2 regions of the Bradyrhizobium roseum genome follow, and region 2 is predicted to be linked to the other one. Evidence: predicted binding sites of a transcription regulator. Region 2 holds the regulator's gene; the other holds the start of a gene.
The links. The regulator LexA, encoded in region 2, represses DNA repair genes until DNA is damaged. The targets are predictions, from matches to a motif close to TGTTCNNNNTGTGTTCNG.
Positions count from the first base shown of each region.

Region 1: a site for LexA is predicted at 1,241-1,258, ahead of QUH67_RS32510 (DNA recombination protein RmuC). Genes of this name have one in related genera too.

Region 1 is NZ_CP129212.1:6,864,945-6,868,211, forward strand. It holds gene fmt (methionyl-tRNA formyltransferase) at 1-413, opposite strand, end outside; gene def (peptide deformylase) at 591-1,118, opposite strand; gene QUH67_RS32510 (DNA recombination protein RmuC) at 1,290-2,498, shown strand; gene QUH67_RS32515 (AmpG family muropeptide MFS transporter) at 2,679-3,267, shown strand, end outside.
Region 2 is NZ_CP129212.1:3,502,150-3,505,416, reverse strand. It holds gene QUH67_RS16790 (molybdopterin molybdotransferase MoeA) at 1-1,125, shown strand, start outside; gene lexA (transcriptional repressor LexA) at 1,324-2,025, shown strand; gene QUH67_RS16780 (hypothetical protein) at 2,245-2,661, shown strand; gene QUH67_RS16775 (hypothetical protein) at 2,706-2,978, shown strand; gene QUH67_RS16770 (ComEC/Rec2 family competence protein) at 3,040-3,267, opposite strand, start outside.

The DNA of each region.
Region 1 (3,267 bases), 3.4 Mb from region 2:
ATCACCATCACGCCGCTCTCGGCGTCGCCGGCCATGATCGCGCGGTTGATCGGGGCGGCGCCGCGCCAGCGCGGCAGCAGCGAGCCGTGCAGGTTGAAGCAGCCGAGCGGCGGCGCATCGAGAATGGCCTGCGGCAGGATCATGCCATAGGCGACGACGACCGCGGCGTCAGCCTGGTGCGCGCGAAATTCGTCGAGCGCTTCCGGCGTCTTCAGCGTCGTCGGCGTCAACACGGGAATGCCGAGCCGCCGCGCTTCCTGCTCCACCGGGCTCGGCTGCAGCTTCATGCCGCGTCCGGCCGGCTTTGGCGCACGCGTATAGACGGCCACGACCTCATGGCCATGGGCCACCAGTTCGAGCAGCGTCGGCACCGCGAAATCGGGCGTGCCCATGAAGATCAGGCGGAGCGGCATGACTGGTATCCTACCCACATTCAACTTACTCCGTCATGGCCGGGATCGACCCGCCTGCGGGGCCGAAGCCCCTTCGGCGCGGCGAAGGCCCGGCCATCCACGTCCTTGCTGCACTGAGATGGAAAGACGTGGATGCCCGGGACAGGCCCGGGCATAACGGCTGAGAGAGCGGCAGCCTTACTCCGCCGCGCGCTTGGCGGCCTTGGTAAACTTCTTGATCACGCGGTCGCGCTTCAGCTTCGACAGATAGTCCACGAACAGCACGCCGTTGAGGTGGTCGATCTCGTGCTGGATGCAGGTGGCGAACAGCCCGTCGGCGTCTTCCTCGTGCACCTTGCCGTCGAGATCCGTGAAGCGGATGCGGACCTGCGCCGGGCGCTCGACCTCCTCGTAATATTCGGGGATCGAAAGGCAGCCCTCCTCATAGACCGACAATTCCTCCGACGAGGAGATGATTTCCGGGTTGATGAAGACGCGGGGCTTCGGCTTGATCTCGCCGTTCTCGTCCTTCTTGGCGAGGTCCATCGTGATCAGCCGCACGGGTTGCGCGACCTGGATCGCCGCCAGCCCGATGCCGGGGGCGTCGTACATGGTCTCGAACATGTCGTCGGCGAGCTTGCGAATCTCCGCCGTCACCTTCTCGACGGGCTTGGAGACCAGCCGGAGCTGCTTGTCCGGCAGGATGATGATTTCTCGGAGGGCCATGACGCGCGATTTAAGCTGCTGATTTGCCGGGGTCAATCCGCCCGCGCGGCCGTTAAGGCCACGTTAACCATGATTTTTAAGGCAGCGTTAACCACGAAAATTAAGGCGTCGTTTACCATAAACGTTCCCTCTTCGTTCGCGAAAGCAGGCGAATCGGGCTACAAGTCGCGCATGAACGAAATCCTCCTCACCGTCGGCGAGCTGCCGATCCATGTCGGCGAGGCCCTGACGGGTTTTGGCGCGCTGGCTTTGCTGCTGCTGCTGACGATCGCCATCGTCATCGCCCGCTCCGGCCGCCGCGGCGCGGAATTGGCGATGGCGCAGGCGATTCGCGCCGATGAGCTGGAGGAGCGGCTGAGCGAGATGCTGCGGGCGCAGAGTGAATCCACCGGGCGGGTCGACGCGATGGCACACGCGCTGGTCGGCCGCCAGTCCGAAATGACGCGCGCGGTCAACGAGCGGCTGGATTCGGTGACGCACCGCGTCGGCCAGTCGATGGAAGCGACCACGCGCCACACCATGGACAGCCTGCGCGTGCTGCACGAGCGGCTCGGCATCATCGACAACGCACACAAGAACCTCACCGACCTGACCTCGCAGGTGACGACCTTGCGCGACGTGCTCGCCAACAAGCAGTCGCGCGGCGCGTTCGGCCAGGCGCGGATGGAAGCGATCGTGCAGGACGGCATGCCGCAGGGCGCGTACGAATTCCAGTACACGCTCTCGACCGGCAAGCGGCCGGACTGCGTGGTGTTCCTGCCCGACCAGCGGCCGCTCTGCATCGACGCGAAATTCCCGCTGGAGGCGATGACCGCGCTGCACGACGCGCGCAGCGACGAGGAACGCAAATTCGCCACGCAACGGCTGCGCAACGACGTGATGAAGCACGTCAACGACATCGCGGAAAAGTACCTCATCCCCGGCGAGACCCAGGACACCGCGCTGATGTTCGTGCCGTCGGAATCGGTCTACGCCGAAATCCATGACGGCTTTGACGACGTGATCCAGAAAGCCTACCGGGCCCGCGTCGTGCTGGTGTCGCCCTCGCTGTTGATGCTGGCGATCCAGGTGATGCAGCAGATCCTGAAAGACGCGCGGATGCGGGACGCCGCCGACCAGATCCGCACCGAAGTGCTCAACCTCGGCGACGACCTCGGCCGCTTGCGCGACCGCGTGCTCAAGCTGCAAAAGCATTTTGGCGACGTCAACGAGGACGTCCGGCAGATATTGATCTCCGCCGACAAGATCGAAAAGCGCGCCGGCCGGATCGAGGAGCTCGATTTCAGCAAGACAGACACGCCGGTGGAAGCGCCCCGCCTTGCCAACAGCGAAACGCCCGAGCTGTTCCCGGTGCCGCGCAAGCTGCAGGCGGGGGAGTAGTTTCTTCCCTTCTCCCCTTGTGGGAGAAGGTGGCGCAAAGCGCCGGATGAGGGGTTCTCTCGGCTAGGGTGCCCGCGGAGAGAACCCCTCACCCGTCTCAATCGCGTTTCACGCGATTGATCCACCCTCTCCCACAAGGGGAGAGGGGAAGTAAGCTCGAATATCTGCTAACACCCCTCTATGACAGCACCGGAATCCACCTCCGCCTCACCCGACAAAGCCACGCCCCCCGCCCCCTCCTGGCGCGAGAGCCTTGCCGTTTATCTGCAGCCACGCGTGCTGATCGTGCTGATGCTCGGGTTTTCCTCCGGGCTGCCGCTGGCGCTTTCCGGCTCGACGCTGCTGGTGTGGATGCGCGAGTCCGGCGTCGATCTCACCACCATCGGGCTGTTTGCGCTGGTCGGGACGCCGTACACGCTGAAATTCCTCTGGGCGCCGTTGGTCGATGCGCTGCATGTGCCGCTGTTCACGCGCGCGTTCGGCCGCCGCCGCGGCTGGCTGGTATTTTCGCAACTGCTTTTGATCGGCGCGATCCTGCTGCTGGCGCTGACCGATCCGGCGCGCTCGCCGCTGTTCGTCGCGCTGGGCGCGCTGCTGGTGGCGGCCATGTCCTCGACCCAGGACATCGTGGTCGATGCGTTCCGCGTCGAGAGCCTGCCCGAGAGCGAGCAGGCCGCCGGCATGGCGTCCTATGTCGCGGCCTATCGGATCGGCATGCTGATCTCGACCGCCGGCGTGCTGTTTCTGGTCAGCGCGTTCGAAAGCACCG
Region 2 (3,267 bases):
GCCTATCACCGTGTGCTGGCGCGCGACGTCGCGGCACGGCGAACCCAACCGCCGCAGGCAATGTCGGCGATGGACGGCTACGCGGTGCGTGCGTCGGATGCCGCCGACACCAGCGCGCGGCTGAAAGTGATCGGCGAAGTCGCCGCCGGGCGGCCGTTCGAGCGCAAGGTCGGCAAGGGCGAAGCGGTACGCATCTTCACCGGCGGCGTGATCCCCGACGGCGCAGACGCCGTCATCATCCAGGAAGACACCGCCGTCGACGGCGACCACATCACCATCACCGAAGCAGCGGTCCCGGGACGGCATATCCGCGCCGCCGGCGTCGATTTCCGCGAGGGCGACGTGCTGCTCAAGCGCGGACGCCGCCTCACCGACCGCGATCTGTCGCTCGCCGCCGGCATGAACTATCCGGAGCTGGCGGTGCGCCGCCGGCCAAAAGTCGCCGTGCTCGGCACCGGCGATGAACTGGTGATGCCGGGAACGAGCCCCGGTCCCGGCCAGATCGTGTATTCCAACGGCTATGCGTTGCGGGCCCTGGCGCGCGCTGAGGGTGCCGAGGTCGCCGATCTCGGCATTGCCGCCGATACCTTGGCCGCCACCGCGGAAGGCATCCGCCGCGCGCGCGAGCTCGAAGCCGATATCCTGATCACCATGGGTGGCGCTTCCGTCGGCGACCACGACCTCGTTAAACGCTCGCTGGAGGCCGAAGGCACCGACATGGCGTTCTGGCGCATCGCGATGCGCCCCGGCAAACCGATGATGCACGGTCGGCTGGGTGCGATGCGGGTGATCGGCCTGCCCGGCAATCCGGTCTCCTCCTATGTCTGCGGCTTTCTGTTTCTGGTGCCGCTGATTCGCGCCCTGTTGGGCCGCGACACCATCCATCACGTGCGCGAACGCGCCGTGCTGGGCCGCGACCTGGCGGCCAACGACCAGCGCGAGGACTACTTGCGCGCATGGCTCGAGGAGCGCGCCGACGGTGTGCCGGTTGCGGTAGCCGTGACCCACCAGGATTCGTCGCTGTTGGGGAATCTCGCTGCGGCACGGGCACTTGTGATACGTGCGCCGCTCGCGCCGGCTGCCGTAAAGGGCTCGCGTTGCGAATTCCTGCGGTTGCCGGACTGACGCCCCGCCGGCATCTTGAGACGGAGGCAGAACGCGTTCACCAGAAATTAAGTGGTTGCGGAACACATATCGAACATATAGTGTCCGTTCATGATTTGTTTCGACTGCTAGTGTCTGTTGTCAGGGGTTGGGGACTTCTGCGAGGGACATGACGATTCGGAACTCTAAGACGACGCCAACCCCGGGGGATTGCTCGCGATGCTTACGCGCAAACAATATGAACTTCTGCGTTTCATCAATGAACGGCTGAAGGAAGCCGGCGTTCCGCCCTCCTTCGACGAGATGAAAGACGCGCTCGACCTGCGTTCGAAATCCGGCATCCACCGCCTCATCACGGCGCTGGAGGAGCGTGGCTTCATCCGCCGCCTGCCCAACCGCGCCCGCGCCATCGAAGTCATCAAGCTGCCCGAACTGGCCGCCGCCGCCGGCAGCCGCCGCGGCTTCACGCCGAGCGTCATCGAAGGCACGCTCGGCAAGCGCACGGTCAGCGCGCCGGCTGCAGCAGACGATGGTGAGCGTCCGGTCGCGGTGCCCGTCATGGGCCGGATCGCCGCCGGTACGCCGATCGAGGCGCTGCAGACCCGCAGCCACACCATCAGCGTGCCGCCCGACATGCTCGGCTCCGGCGAACACTATGCGCTCGAAGTGCGAGGCGATTCCATGGTCGATGCCGGCATTCTCGACGGCGACATGGCGCTGATCCAGCGCAACGAGAATGCCGACACCGGCGATATCGTGGTCGCGCTGATCGACGAGGAAGAAGCCACGCTCAAGCGTTTCCGCCGCCGCGGCGCCTCGATCGCGCTGGAGCCGGCGAATGCCGCCTACGAGGTCCGCATCCTGCCGCCCAATCGGGTCCGGATCCAGGGCAAGCTGATCGGGCTGTACCGCAAATACTGAGCTGCCGTTCGCCGGCATCACCGCGACGCAAATCCAGCCCCGGTCCTTCGGCCGGGGTTTTTGCTGCGCGGCTGCGTATCGCGTTTGTGATCAGCACGCGGTGCACCGGCCGCAGAAATGCCCCGAAGCAGGAAAAGTCTCGGTGCCAAGTCCACTCTGATAGAGGCCGGTGCCTCGTTCCAGACACGGGTCTGCTATCTCAATCGAGGGAGCCATCCGATGTGTGACTACAGCCTGCATGCCGTCGCGAGCCGGCCTGCCCAGGTCGGCGAGACGCTGATCACCACTACCTTCCGCGGTACATCGACCCGCGGCTTTGCATCGGAAAGCGAACCGGCGGTCGCGGTCTGCATGCTTCCGGGCACTGAACTCGCGTTCGCCGAGGAGGTCAGATACGACAGCCGCTGGATCTGGACCCGAACCTCCGACTGGCGGGTCGGGAAATTCAATCAGATCGAAACCGAAGTGGCCGAGCGTCACCATGACGCGATCGAATTTCCGGACGGAAGCCGCGTGTTGGTGACACAACTCTGCCGCGGCCAGCGCGCGACCGTTCTGCAATTGCCGGTGACCGGGAGCGACCGCACGGCGAAGCTGACTGGAACGCCCCGAACCGAATCCACCGTCGCGCGTTAACCCCACTTCCGATCCGCCGGTTCCGGCCGGTGGATCGTCGTGGTATGTTTTCCAGGTTACGCGTCGCCGAGAGGCAATCGGTGGTCAACAAGGTTACATGGCAGAAGGCTGGACGAGTGACCGAGCCGGGGCGGTACATGTTCCGCTACGGCTGGCTCACCGTCACGGCCGACGATCTCGCGGTCTGGCAGAAATTCCCGGAGGCGTCGTTCACACTGGTCGGCCTGCCCTCGTCCCCCGATGCGCCCGAGGAATATCATCTGGGCGCGTTTGAAATACCGGCTCATCCGTCAGCGCCCGCGATCGACGAGCATTAGTTTTGTTTGACGCGTTTTCTTGACGCGACCCGGCCTCCGCTTCGCTTGAAAACGCGATGTCCTATTCATCCGCCTGCAGATCGGCTTCCGCCGGGGTGGCATCGACCGCGCGCGGCGGCACGATGCGAGGCGCCAGCACGCTGGCGTCTGCCTCTCCTTCATCGGCCGCGGCCGGCGACCACGGGCGGTCGATGCCTCTCGGCCTCGCCGCCTCGACGACAAAACCCTCCGGCCCCCGCCGCAGCGCCATCGCACCCTGCCGCCGCAGCCGGTCGGCATCGATGACCGA